One region of the Demequina sp. TMPB413 genome, then DNA from elsewhere that is predicted to be linked to it. Evidence: riboswitches for the same ligand, from Rfam matches in the RefSeq annotation. Region 1 holds a riboswitch; the other holds the start of a gene.

Region 1 (6,993 bases):
ACTCACGCACGACGCCCTCCTGGCGGCACACCACGTCCTGCTGGAGGGAGACCTCTTGGAGGGTCAGTACGCGGACACCTACCGCCCAGTTCAGAACTGGGTGGGCGGCTCCGACTTCTCACCGCGCACCGCAGCCCACGTGCCACCTCCACCGGATCTTGTCCGGCCACTCATCGACGACCTCATCGCGTTCTCTGCACGCACCGACATCCCCGTCGTCGCCCAAGCGGCGATCGTCCACGGCCAGTTCGAGGCGATTCACCCCTTCACAGACGGCAACGGGCGCGTCGGCCGCGCCCTCATCGGCGCCGTCTACCGGCATCGGAGAATGACGTCGGCGACCACTGTCCCGGTCGCTGCCGCGATGCTCGCCAATACCGACACGTACTTCACACACCTTGCGTCCTATCGCGCCGGCGACATCGAGCCCCTGGTGTGCTACGTCGCGCACTGCACCGTCGCGTCTGCCGAGGCCGCGATCGTCACCGCCGACCGCCTCGCTGAGCTACCGCCCCTGTGGCACAGCCAGGTCAGCGCCCGCCGCGGCTCATCTGCCAGGACACTTGTTGATGCATTGCTGACCGCGCCGGTGCTCGACATTGCACGAGCGGAAGCCGCGACTGGAGCCAGTCGCCCCCGCGCGTACGACGCCCTCGACCACCTCACCAACGCGGGGGTGCTGAGCGAGATCACCGGAGCATCGCGCTCGCGAGTGTGGGTAGCGTCGGCCGTCATGGACGAGCTGGCCGCACTCGAGGAGCGCATCGGCCTGCGCACCGCGCCCGGAAAGGACTGGCGTTGAGGCGTGCTCCTGCGCTGGCCGCGGGGCTACAGTGGCCACTATGAGGGGGATCGGGACTCTTGCGGTGACCGCGGTGTGGGTGACCACAACGACGGGTTGCTCCCACCTCTACGAGGAGGCGACGGATGCCGCTCGCGACCATATGGCACAAGTCCACGTAGACACGGTGTCGTGCTTGACGCGTGGAGTCGCTGCGGACCCCGAGGTCGACCGCGTGCGCCAACTCATCAGCATGAGTTGCACAGGTACCCGCAGCGAGGAACCCGCTGACGAGCAAACAGTCGCCGCGTCCTTCCAGGAGGGATCCTGGCTCCTTGACCTTGACGAAAGCAAGCCAACGTGGAACGTCGAAGTGCTTGACGTGGGATACGCGACGCGATCCCAAGCACACGACACCCAGCACCGTGCGGTCATCCAATGTTGGACGACAACGGTGAGCTTCGAACCGACGGCGATGACACCTCCCGCCAAGCTTGATTGCCCTGTCGGCGTCGAGGGCCACGTGGTGGGCAGGGACGCACTCGAAGTCGACAGTCTCGTCACCACAGCACCCTCGTGGGAGTGACCTGCTCCGGGAGCAAACTGGGAGCCACCTCGGGGTGGGCGCTTGGCCCCACCCCAACCCTTTGCGCGTGCCGCTGCGTTGATGCTGGCGTGAGTAGCCAGGGGGTGTCGCAATGAGCGCGTGGCGGGTCATGCTCGACCAGCTGGTGCGTGAACGCGGGCGCGCGCTATTCGGCTATGCATTTGCGCTCACGGGCGACCGGTACGACGCGGATGACCTGCTTCAGGACGCGTTAGTGCGAGCCTTTCGCAGCGGCCGAACTGCCTCTTCGCTGGACGCGGCACACTCGTACGTGAAGCGGGCCATCGCGACAGCGTTCATCGACCGGTCGCGCCGACTTGCCGCCAGACCGCTGGTCTCCGGCACCAGCGGTGACTTTCAGGAATGGGTGAGGGGATTTCCCATCTCTCCCGACCACGCCGGGGACGTTGAATCCGCGTTGGACCTGCAGTCGGCGCTCCTTGTTCTCGCCCCGCGGGAGCGGGCCTGCATCGTGTTGCGCTTCATGGACGACCTCACCGTCGATGCGGTCGCGGAAGCCCTCGGCCTCGCACCGGGGACGGTAAAGCGGTACCTATCCGACGCCAGGGCCAAGTTGCGCGAAGTGTTGCCGGAGCTCGACCTGGACGATCCGGAGACCGCGTCTGTGCACATGCGTGACGGGAGTGGACGATGAGCGACGCAAGGGAAGCGTTTCAGAATCTTCAGTCGATCGCCGGCCTGGGTTTCGATGGGACGACGCTGCACACTGACTTGGATGCCGTGGAACGGCGCATCGCCCGGCACCGTACCGGACGCGCCGTGGTCTCGTCATTCGTGGCACTCGCGGTACTCGCAGGTGCGACATATGGCGCGTCAACGATGTCGATGTGGGGCGACAGCGCCCCTGTCGCCCCACCATCGGAAGCTACGTCACAACCAACGTCCTCACCGACCCAGCGCGCCGCAGCCTGCCTTGCAGCACAGGTCGTGTCTGGCAAGCCCGTCGGAGATCTGGGCGGACTGATGGGGTGGTTCAACTCCTCCCCCGACGCGCCGTGCGGCGAGTGGCCGGATCAGATCCTCGACCACCCCGACACCGTCCTCATCAACACCGCAGACAACACGATGGTGGAGGCGTACTACCGCACGAATATCGACGCGCTCGGGGTGTACGCCCGGCTGGGCGAGGATTTCGCGGTGCCAGATCCTGACCCATCGTGGCCTGCCGACAGCCTGATCCTCATTGATGCGCGCACCAAGGAAGTCCTGGAAATCACCGCTTTGGCGGACCTCGGCGCAGCCCCAGGGTCGCCAGAGATCGCGATGTCCGTGTTCGGCGAGCCGTACCCGCCAGGGTTCTACGCGCCGGAACTCGTGGACCTGGTGCCGGGAGGGCAGGGCGGCGCCTACATCTCTGAGACCGATACCACCTACATATTTGGCCTCCTTCGCCCGGACCCCGACACCGGCGACGCCGTCGAGGTGCCCGTTGCCTTCGCCAAGGGAGACATCCTGGTCTCGGCCGCCACTCACTGGCAGTGCGCGTGGATCGCCGAGTTTGTCGGGGCCTCCCAGGTGGACAACCCCGAGCGCGTCGCGACCGCCGCCGCCCAACTGCAGCGATTCCCTGACCTCGAGGTGATTCAGAAGTACAACCCACAAATGGGCGAAAGTGATCGGGACATCCTCATCCCTCGCATCGTCGGCGGGGACGTGGACTATGCCGAGAGGTGGCTCAACGGCACGTGCGGGATGGGTGAATAGGAGACGCGCCCGCAGGTTCTCGCACTCAACTGAAACCCATGCGTAGGCGTAGTGCGTCTTCTCGGAAACGTACACGTATGCACGATCCACCCATTGTGATAACTTAGAGGTATGCAAACACGACGCCTTGCCCGCCGGCAACTTGACCTGCGTAGCCGCCACATTCGCACGGCGCCCGTAGACGTGTTCGCGCGTCCGCAGTCCGGCTGGATCCGTGCCGTGCGCGACGCTCTTGGCATGTCGACTCGCGACATGGCTGCGCGACTCGGGGTAACCAGTATGGCCGTCAGCAAACTCGAGGCCAGCGAACGCGCTGGCACCATCGGGCTCGACACCTTGACCCGCGCCGCCGACGCTCTGGGCTGCGACGTCGTGTATGCCCTGGTGCCGAGGGTCCCGCTGGAACAGCAGGTTCACCGCCAGGCCGAGGTCGTCGCTCGCGCAGAACTGGGCCCCGTCGCCACCACCATGGCCCTCGAGGACCAATCCGTCGACGCGCAGGCCACGCAGAGCCTGGTCGAGGATCGGATCGCCCAACTCATCGACTCCCGCTCCTTGTGGCGTGTCTAGCCGTGAGCGAGCCCCTGCCCGACGGCGCGACACCGGTCAGCGACGAGGAGGCCGTGGGCCTCATCCCCACCTTCATCGCCACCCGCGCAGATCTCAACCTGGTGGAACAAGCTGGCATCGCCTCGGCCCGCATCTGGGCAACGCGCTCCCCTGCAGCCCGTACGGCTGATCGTCTCCTGACGGAACAGTTTGTGCGCCAACTGCATCGGCGGATGTACCGCAGCGTGTGGCGTTGGGCAGGGACCTATCGCGCGTCGGAGCGCAACATCGGCATGGATCCCGCCCGCATATCGGTTTCTGTACGTGATCTGGTCGAAAGCGCCCGCTTCTGGGTCGCGCCGGAGGCTACATGGATCACCCCGGAGATGGCGTGCGTTCGCGTGCATCACCAGTTGGTGGCGATCCACCCGTTTCCCAACGGCAATGGCCGCCATGCCCGCCTGTTGACCGACCTGTTGGCTCGGAGTCTCGGGGTCCCGGAGTTCACCTGGGGAGGCGCGAGTCTCGATGCTGCCGGGCCAGATCGCGCCGCCTATCTCGCCGCGCTGCGGCGCGCTGATCGAGACCCCGACGACCTGGCCGACCTCTTGAGGTTCGCACGGTCATAGCGGCGGAGCGACCTCGGTCGGCACTCGAGTCGTGTTTCCCCGAACGCAGCGTGCGGCACCCGACGGCGCCCTACGCACAATGACGCGCATGGCACATGGCCGGCGCCATCATGTGGTTATGATGCAAGGGCAAACGCGGGGAGCTCGGGGCAGCCGAGCTGAGAGTACGGCCACAGGCGCCGTAGACCCGAGAACTTGACCTGGGTAATGCCAGCGTAAGGACGTGTCTGAAGGCACGGGCGTCTGCAGAGTCGGGCCCTTTGGGGTCTTGCCCCGCGCATGCCCCCCGTGCCGACGATGGCTGACTTGTGCACCGTGCTGACTCCCCGGTCCTTTCGCCAAGGAGTCACCGTGATCGCCGAGATCCAAGTCCTGCCCCGCCCCACCGGCACCGCCACCGACCGCTACGCCCATGTGGACGCCGCCATCGCCGTCATCTCCGGGTCGGGCCTTTCCTACGAGGTGGGCGCCATGGGCACCACCATCGAGGGCGCGCCCGACGCCGTGTGGGCCCTGCTGCGTCAGGTGCACGACGCGACCCTCGCCGCGGGCGCGGAAGGTTGCCTTTCCGTCATCAAGGTCTCCGGCGGGGCGGACGACGCCGGCCCCAGCGTGCAGGACCTGGTGGGCAAACACCGCCGATGACCGGTCCCGCCAGACCGCGCGGCCACCGCTGGCGCGCGGCGCTCATCGGCGCCGCCACCGTGGCGGTGCTCATCGGAGCATGGGAGGCCTCGGTACACCTTGGCGAGCTGCCGGAGTTCGTGTTGCCCAGTCCCTCTCAGGTGGTTGCCACCGCGGTCGAGCAGTCATCGGTCCTGGGTCAGCACGTCGCCACCACGGCCACCGAGGCCGTGCTGGGCCTGGCCTTTGGCACGGCGCTGGGGTGGATGCTGGCCATCGTCACGTCGGCCGTCCCCAGCGTCGGCCACGCCACCCGCCCGGTGGTGCTGCTCAGCCAGACCATCCCCACCGTGGTGCTCGCGCCGCTCATGATCCTGTGGGCGGGCTTCGGGCTCACCTCCAAGGTGGTGCTGGTCGCGCTGACGGTGTTCTTCCCCGTGCTGGTGGCCGCGACGGCGGCCATCCGCGAGGTGGACGCCGAGCACGCCGACGTCGTGGCCGGCTTGGGCGGCGGGCGGAGGCATCAGCTATGGCTGGTGCGGTTGCCCGCCTCGGTGCCGGGCGCGCTCGCGGGCCTTCGCATCGCCGCCACCTACGCCGTGGGCGCAGCGGTGGTGTCCGAATACCTCGCAGGGGAATCCGGCATCGGCGTCTTCATCCAGCGCTCCCGCAAGGCCTACGCGGTGGACCAGATCTTTGTCGGCATCGTGCTCATCGCACTGCTCACCGCAGTGTTGGTGGTCGTGATCGCCCTGCTGCGGCGCCTCGCGATGCCGTGGCACACCCACCAGACCTCAACCTAGGAGAAACTCATGACTCACCCCATCCGTCTCGCCACCCTCACAACTGTGGTTGCCGTCTCTCTCGCGGCATGCTCAAGCGCCCAGGCCACCGACAACGCGTCCGACGCGCCTGACGACCTCACCCCCGTCACCGTCGTGCTCGACTGGACGCCCAACACCAACCACACCGGCCTCTACCTGGCGCTCGCCAACGGTTGGTACGAGGACGCGGGCTTGGACGTCACCGTGATCGAACCGGGAGAGACCTCGGGCCTTCAGCTGCTCGCCGCAGGCCAGGCCGACTTCGCATACTCCGTGGCAGAGGGACTGCTACCCGCCCGCGCGGCCGGCGCCGACGTCGTCTCCCTCGCGACCGTGATCGAACACAACACCTCGTCGCTCATCTCGCTCACGTCCGACGGGATCACGCGGCCGCGCGACCTGGAGGGAAAGCGCTACGGCTCGTACGGCTCCGCGCTTGAGGAGGCCATCATCTCCAGCCTGGTCGCGTGCGACGGTGGCGATCCCGCGCTGGTGGAACACACGCCGCTGGTGAGCGACGACTTCCGCATCGGGCTCACCCAAGACCAGTTCGACGTCGCCTGGGTGATGGACGCGTGGGACACCATTCGGCTGAGCGACGTGGACGCCATGGACGTCTCGACCATCGCCTTCCGCGACTGGTTCGACTGCATCCCGGACTGGTACACGCCGCTGATCGCGACGTCGGCCGACCAGATCGCCGAGCACCCCGAGACCGTGCGCGCGTTCGTCGAGGTCACGGCCCGCGGCTACGGCGCCGCAATGGAGGACCCCCAGGCAGCGGCCGATGCCTTGATGGCGGCCGCGCCAGAGCTAGACGAGGCACTGGTCACCGCGAGCGCGCAGTGGCTCGCGGACCAGTACGCCGACGCTCCGGAGACCTGGGGAGTGCAGGAACGGGCGACGTGGGAGCAGTTCTCGCAGTGGCTCACCGACGGCGGCATGCTCGACGGCGACCCTGGCGTGGGAGAAGCGTGGACCAACGAGTTCCTTCCCGCCCAGAAATGACGACGCCGGTCACGGGGAAGGCGACGGAGATGGCGAGGGCTGACGCCCGACCCACCTCCGGCGTCGGCGCCGTCTTGACGGTACGAGGCCTGACTGTCACGTTCCCTGCGCTACGGCGGGGTGGCGAGGCCGTGACGGTCCTCGACACCGTGGATCTGGAGGTCGGGGATGGTGAGTTTGTGGCCATCCTCGGCCCGTCAGGTTGCGGTAAGTCAACGCTGCTGCGAGCGCTCGGAGGGCTGCTTG
Region 2 (6,993 bases), 530 kb from region 1:
GCCGTCCACGTGTACCACCAGTACACGATTCGCGTCCCCCAGGACAGGGACGGTTTCGCCAAGGCCCTGCTCGACGAGCACGGAGTCGGCTCCGGGGTCTACTACCCGATCCCCAACCACGAACTGCCGTCTCTGCGCACGGAGGCCGACCTTCCCGTCACGGCGAAGGCCGCTCAGGAAGTCTTGTCGCTTCCCGTACACCCGGGCCTCAGTGACGCGGATGTTGATCGCGTCATCGAAGCCGTCAACGCCGTCGCGGGAGCGGGTGCCTGATGGCGAACTTGCGTGCAGGACTCATCGGTCTCGGGAGCATGGGTCGTCACCACGCTCGCGTGCTCCGAGCCCTTGAAGGCGTTGATCTTGTGGGCGTCGCCGACGGCATGGGGGACGCTCATGGCGTCGCGGGCGGACTTGAGGTGGCGCCTGACATCGAGACGCTGCTGAAGGCGGGACTCGACTACGTCGTTGTCGCCGTGCCCACGATCTACCACGAGCCCGTCGCCCTTGCGGTGGCAGAAGCAGGCGTTCACGCCTTGGTGGAGAAGCCTCTCGGCCACGACACCGCCTCCGCCGAACGTATCGCCACCGCGTTCGAGAGCCGCGGTCTCGTGGGAGCGGTCGGACACATCGAGCGCTACAACCCTGCGGTCCAAAGCCTGCGCGCGCGCCTCGAGAACGGCGAGCTCGGCGATGTCTACCAAATTGCCACGCGTCGCCAGGGACCGTTCCCCGCCCGCATCGCCGACGTCGGCGTGGTGCGCGACCTAGGCCCGCACGACATCGACCTCGCCGCTTGGGTGGCGCAATCGACCTACGCGTCGGTCAGCGCGCAGGTGGCACACCGCAGCGGACGGGAACACGAGGACCTGGTGTCGATCACCGGGCGGCTCGCGAACGGCACCGTCACGAGCCACCTCATCAACTGGCTCTCACCCATGAAGGAGCGCGCCACCATCGTCACCGGTGAACGAGGCGCATTCGTGGCCGATACGCTCACGGCAGACCTGACCTTCTTCGAGAACGGCACCATCGCGACCACCTGGGATCAGATCGCAGGGTTCCGCGGAGTGTCGGAGGGCAACGTCACACGCTTCGCGATTGCGAAGGCCGAACCGCTCGCCACTGAGCACGCCGCGTTCCGCGACGGCATCCTGGGCAAGTCCGCCACGTATGTCACCATGCGAGAAGGTTTGGAGACCGTCGCGGTGGTGGACGCAGTGCTCGAATCCGCCCGCACGGGCACCACGATCAACCGTTAACGAGGGCGTCCCAGCATCGGGGCCACGACGGCCCCGATGCTATGCTCCGACCATGGGAACTGCGCTCGGGCAGACGCTCATCGTGATGCCGGCGTACAACGAATCCCAGTCCGTTGGGCGCGTGGTCAGCGAGACGCGTGCCACCCTCCCCGGCATCACCGTGCTGGTGGTTGACGACGGCTCCACCGACGGCACAAGCGACGTCGCGAGGGCCGCTGGAGCGCTCGTCGCCACGCTGCCCTTCAACCTTGGCGTAGGCGGCGCGATGCGTGTGGGCTTTCGCTATGCGGCCGAGCATGGCTTTCACGCGGTGGTCCAAATCGACGCCGACGGTCAACACGACCCCGCCACCGTGGCGGCCCTGCTGGAACGACTCGATGACTACGACATCGTCATCGGTGCCCGCTTTGCAGGCGAGGGCGCGTACGTGATGCGCGGCCCGCGCCGCTGGGCCAGCTGGGTGCTCGCACGGGTCATCAGCAGGACGGCCCGTTCGAAGCTGACCGACACCACGTCGGGCTTCCGCGCCTCCGGTCCGCGCGCGATCGAGTTGTTCTCTCGCGAGTACCCGGCGGAGTACTTGGGCGACACTATTGAGTCACTCGTGCTCGCCTGCCGCGCGGGCCTGACCGCCACCCAAGTTCCCACCGCGATGCGCCACCGCAGCGAAGGCGCGCCCTCGCAAAGCCCTGTGCGGGCCGCGATCTACCTGGCGAGGGCGACCCTGGCCCTCATGTTCGCGTACGCCCGGCCCAAGGCGAAGGCGCCGAGCACGAGCGAGGTGCCCGCATGAGTGTGAGGGCCTACATCTTCAGTATCGCGGCGGCGCTGTTTGTGCTTCTCGTGGTGGTGAGCCTGCTCCGCCAGCGCAAGTTGCGCGAGCGCCACGCCATCTGGTGGCTCGCCGCCGGCGCGCTGGCTCTCCTCGCAGGCGCGTTCCCCGAGTCTCTGACGTGGGCGGCGAGAGCGACAGGCATCGAACTGCCCGTCAACCTGGTGTTCTTTGTCTCGATCACCATTCTGTTTTTGGTGAGTCTGCAACACAGCGCCGAACTCACCCGCCTCGAGTCCAAGACGCGCGACCTCGCAGAGACCGTGGCGTTGCTCGAGTTGCGGGTGGGGGAGCTTGGCGGCGAGACGGCCGATTGCGCGGATCGCGGCGAGCCCAGGCACGACGGCGGTTCGGGAGCCGAGCGCTGACGCCCGTGAATTCTGGTCCCGACGCTACCCGTCCTCGCGTGTCCGTCGCCCTGTGCACCTATAACAGCGGTCGCTTCATCGAGACCCAACTGCGCAGCATTCTCGACCAAGACCTCCCTGTTGATGAGGTCCTCATTGGCGACGACGGCTCCACCGATGGCACGCTTGAGCGCATCGAGACCATCGCGGCGGCGCACCCCCGCGGAGACGTGGTGCGGATCGCCTTCACCGAGCCGTCCGGAGGGGTAGCACCCAACTTCTCACGCACGCTCGCGGCGTGCACGGGGGAATTGATCGCCTTGAGCGACCATGACGACGTGTGGCGTCCCGACAAGACGGCCACGCTCGTGCCGCAACTGCAAACGGCGAAGCGGCCCGCCATGATTTTCACCGACGCCCGCATTGTCGACGACGCCGGCGCGTTCAGCGGCGAGCACTTGTTCGCCTCCTATGGCGTCGCGTCGCACGAACTCGACGCCGTCATGGACGGCAAAGGCGCCGAGCCCCTCGTCCGCCGCAACATCGTTACCGGCGCCACAGCCATGCTCACGCGCGACCTCCTCGACGCAGCCCTACCAATCCCAGAGCACTATGTGCACGACGAGTGGCTTGCTTTCTTAGCTGCGTCCTTGGGCACGTTGCTGGTGGAGAAGCAGCCACTGATCGACTACCGCGTACACGGCAGCAACCAGATCGGCGTCCCGCCCCAGACGCTGTGGGGCCAGGTGCGCGTGGCCATGACCTATCGCCGCGATCGCTACGAGACACTGCGCACCAGGGCGGAGTCGCTCCGCGAGCGCCTTGCAGCCCACAACGCCGCAGCCGCAGACCTGGCACTCGTCGAGGACAAAGCACTCTTCGAAGCCCAGCGGGCGACGATGCCGTGGTTCTGGCCCGCCCGTCTACCGGGGATCATGCGCCGCTATCGTAGCGGCGACTACGCGCGCTTCACGCATCGGCCCGCGCTCGAGAGGTGGCGCGACCTCGTCCAGCCGATGTAATCCAAGGGGCGCGAGGACCTCCCGACCGTCGCGCTACGATGGCTTCACACGACAGGGGAGCGCCTCGCCGCAAGGCAAGGGCGCTGAGAGTGCGGACACGCCGCAGACCCTCGAACCTGATCCGGCTCGCACCGGCGTAGGGAGTCGAGACTCGTCCCCTCCTGATGAAGGAGGATCCATGAAGACCTCAACCACCATGTCCATGGCGGTCGCGAGCGCACTGCTGCTCGCCGCCTGCTCGGCCAGTGAAAGCAAACCCACCCAGGCGCCCACGTCCAGCGAGTCAGAAGCCCCTGCCGCCACCGGCGCCGTCACGGTCCTCACCCACGACAGCTTCGCGCTCCCTGAAGACGTGATCGCCGACTTCGAGGCGACCAGCGGCATCGACGTCACGTTTGAGCCGGTGGGCGACGCGGGAACGCTCGTGAACCAACTCGCCCTCACGTCGGGTGCGCCCCTCGGCGACGCAGTGGTCGGCATCGACAATACGTTCGCCTCGCGGGCCGTGGCGTCGGAGGCCCTCGCCGACTACGTCTCCCCCAGCGCGACCGACTCGGTCGCCGGTCAACTCACCGCGATCGACTACTCGGACGTGTGCTTCAACATCGACCTCGCGGCGTTCGGCGACGGGACGCCAGCACCCGCCACGTTCGACGACCTCCTCGAGCCCGAATACGCCAACATGGTGTCGGTCTCCAACCCCGCCACGTCGTCCCCAGGCCTCGCGTTGCTGCTCGCCACCTACGAGACGTACGGCGAAGGTTGGAAGGACTACTGGCGCGGCCTTCGCGACAACGGCCTGAAGGTCACGGCCGGCTGGTCGGATACCTACTTTGTCGACTTCTCGGTTCCCAACTACGGCGGCGACTACCCCATCGTGCTGAGTTACGCGTCGTCCCCGCCCTCCGAGGTGGTCGACGGCAACCCCACGAGCACCGCGCTGCTCGACACGTGCTTCCGCCAGGTCGAGTACGCGGGCGTCCTGGACGGTGCCCAGAACCCCGAGGCCGCCAAGGCCGTCGTCGACTGGATGCTGAGCGACTCCGTGCAGTCGGCACTGCCGGACAACATGTACGTCTATCCCGTGTCGCCCACCGCCACCATCCCGGCTGCGTGGGAGAAGTACGCGCCGCTATCAGACAACCCGATCGTCATGGATCCCGCCCAGATCGACGCCCAGCGCGATCAGCTGCTGCGCGAGTGGACCGAGATCGTGATCGACGGCCAGTAGTCCGATGCCCCTCTTCGCACGGCGCGGGATCGTCGCGGCAGCCGCCGCGGCGGTCCCCGTCGTGTTCCTGGGGGCCTTCTTCGCGTGGCCGCTCTTCGCCACTGTGCGCAGAGCCTTCTTCGCGCCGAGCCTGGCGGGCCAAGACGCCACGGTCTCGGTGCGCGCCGTCCTCCAGGCGGCGGGCACGACGCTGGGGTTGGCTGGCGCTGGCACCGCGCTGACGCTCGCGATTGGCCTGCCTGCGGCCTGGGCGCTGTATCGCCGACGCTGGCGCGGCTCGCGCTTGCTCGCGGCGGCGCTCACGGCCCCCTTTGTGCTTCCCACCATGGTGGTCGCCCTCGCGTTCCTGACGCTGCAGCGCGACCTGGCGCCTGCGCTCGGTGCCAGGCACGGCCTGCCGGCGATCATCGCGGCCCTCGCGTTCTTCAACGTCGCGGTGGTGTTGCGCACGGTGGGGCCGGCGCTGGAGGGCATGGACGAGCGGCTCGTGGCGGCCGCGCGCACCCTTGGCGCGTCGCGTGCCGCGGCCGCACGCCGGGTGGTGTGGCCTGCGGTGCGCCGGTCGGTGGCCGGGGCGGCGGCCATCACCTTCCTGTTCTGCTCGACGTCCTTCGCCATCGTGCTGGTGCTGGGAGGCACACGCATCAGGACGCTAGAGACCGCCGCGTACCTCGAGCTCACGTCGTTCCTTGACCTGCGCGGCGCCGCGATCATCGCGATCGTGCAGGCCTGCCTCATCGCCTCGGTGGCCGCAGGGGTGGGCTGGCTGTCGCGTCCCGGTCGCTATGCGGTGACCCAGGCCGCTCCCCTGCGCCCGAGTGCCGGGCGGAGCGATGCCGCCGCGATCGCGCTCGCCCTTGCCCCAGCCCTTGTCCTCACGCTGGTCCCGCTCGGCACACTCGTCGCGCGGTCGCTGCGGGGACAGCACGGACCAACCCTCGACGCGTACCGCACCCTATTCGGACTGTCGGAGGCCGCGGGCAGCATCGCGGGCTCCGTCGCCGCCTCGCTGTGGATCGCAGTCGCGGCGGCGTCCCTCGCCCTGCTTGTGGGAGTGCTCGCGGTGGCCGCCGCTGCGGTGCACCCCGGCGCGCGGTGGGTGCGCGCGCTCACCGTCGGCCCGCTCGCGGTCTCCTCCGTCGTCGTCGGCGTCGGACTCTTGGTGGCGCTTGCCGTGCCGCTGCGGTCCTGGGGGGCACCTGGCACCTACGTACTCCTGATTGCCGCGCAAGCTCTCGTCGCGACACCGCTCGTGGTGCGCGTGCTCTCCCCTGTGCTGGAGGGAATCGACCCCCGCCAAGCCGCCGCCGCCGCGACGCTCGGCGCCTCACCCACTCGCACCGTCGTCCGCGTGGTGCTGCCCCGGATGCGAGCAGCCTTGGCGTCGGCCGCTGGTCTTGCCTTCGCGGTCGCCGTCGGCGAGTTCGGCGCTTCCGTGTTCCTCGCCCGCCCTGGAACGCCGACGCTACCCACGGCCATCATGCGACTGCTGTCCCGGCCGGGCGCCGAGAACGTGGCCACGGCGTCGGCGGGCGCCGTGGTGCTTGCGGTCATCGCTGGAGGAGCCATGATGCTGGCAGAGGGTTCAAGGAGGCAGCGCCGATGACGTCAGGGCTTCGGGTGGAGGGGCTCACCGTCCGCTATGGCGGCGCGGACCCACGGGTGGCGGTCGACGCGGCCTCCTTCGGTATCGAGCCAGGGGGTTCGCTCGCGCTCGTGGGCGCGTCGGGATCGGGCAAGTCTTCGCTGTTGCTCGCCATCGCTGGAGTGATCGAGTCCACCGGCTCCGTCTCGTGGGATGGGCACGAACTTGCCGGGGTGCCGCCTCACCGCAGGGGCTTTGGACTGGTGTTCCAGGACGGCCAGCTGTTCCCTCACATGAGCGTGGGCGCGAACATCGGCTTCGGTCTCGAGATGCAGGGGGTCGAGCGTCGCGAGCGGGAGGCGCGCGTGGGTGAGCTACTCGAGATGGTGGGCCTCGAAGGTGCGGAGCACCGCGCCGTCACCGAACTCTCAGGAGGCGAGCGTCAGCGCGTCGCCCTCGCGAGGACGCTCGCCCCACGGCCGCGGTTGGTGCTGCTCGACGAGCCGCTCAGTTCACTCGATGCAGACTTGCGCGAGCGCCTCGCGCGCGACGTTCGCGAACTGCTGGAGGCTCAAGGAACCACCTGGATCGTGGTGACGCATGATCGCGCGGAGGCCGAGGCGATGGCCGACCGGCAGATCACCATGAGCGCAGGACGGCTGGCGGAGGCGGACGCGAGCGACTAGCAGTCGCAGGCGATCCGGTGGCCTGGCACGC

What was found. Region 1 has a riboswitch for thiamine pyrophosphate ahead of LGT36_RS01860 (thiamine-binding protein). Riboswitches for the same ligand answer to the same signal wherever they lie in the genome.
Region 2: another riboswitch for thiamine pyrophosphate. It lies ahead of LGT36_RS13550 (thiamine ABC transporter substrate binding subunit); the one in region 1 lies ahead of LGT36_RS01860 (thiamine-binding protein).

The regions. Positions count from the first base shown of each region.
Region 1 is NZ_CP096184.1:401,365-408,357, reverse strand. Features, by position in the region: gene LGT36_RS01890 (Fic family protein) at 1-802, shown strand, start outside; gene LGT36_RS01885 (hypothetical protein) at 843-1,367, shown strand; gene LGT36_RS01880 (RNA polymerase sigma factor) at 1,480-2,043, shown strand; gene LGT36_RS01875 (hypothetical protein) at 2,040-3,113, shown strand; gene LGT36_RS01870 (mobile mystery protein A) at 3,225-3,683, shown strand; gene LGT36_RS01865 (mobile mystery protein B) at 3,686-4,291, shown strand; TPP riboswitch at 4,418-4,530, shown strand; gene LGT36_RS01860 (thiamine-binding protein) at 4,643-4,936, shown strand; gene LGT36_RS01855 (ABC transporter permease) at 4,933-5,718, shown strand; gene LGT36_RS01850 (ABC transporter substrate-binding protein) at 5,728-6,747, shown strand; gene LGT36_RS01845 (ABC transporter ATP-binding protein) at 6,777-6,993, shown strand, end outside.
Region 2 is NZ_CP096184.1:2,794,590-2,801,582, reverse strand. Features, by position in the region: gene LGT36_RS13575 (DegT/DnrJ/EryC1/StrS aminotransferase family protein) at 1-273, shown strand, start outside; gene LGT36_RS13570 (Gfo/Idh/MocA family protein) at 273-1,259, shown strand; gene LGT36_RS13565 (glycosyltransferase family 2 protein) at 1,312-2,052, shown strand; gene LGT36_RS13560 (DUF2304 domain-containing protein) at 2,049-2,459, shown strand; gene LGT36_RS13555 (glycosyltransferase family 2 protein) at 2,498-3,460, shown strand; TPP riboswitch at 3,504-3,620, shown strand; gene LGT36_RS13550 (thiamine ABC transporter substrate binding subunit) at 3,639-4,691, shown strand; gene LGT36_RS13545 (iron ABC transporter permease) at 4,696-6,297, shown strand; gene LGT36_RS13540 (ABC transporter ATP-binding protein) at 6,294-6,962, shown strand; gene LGT36_RS13535 (rhodanese-like domain-containing protein) at 6,959-6,993, opposite strand, start outside.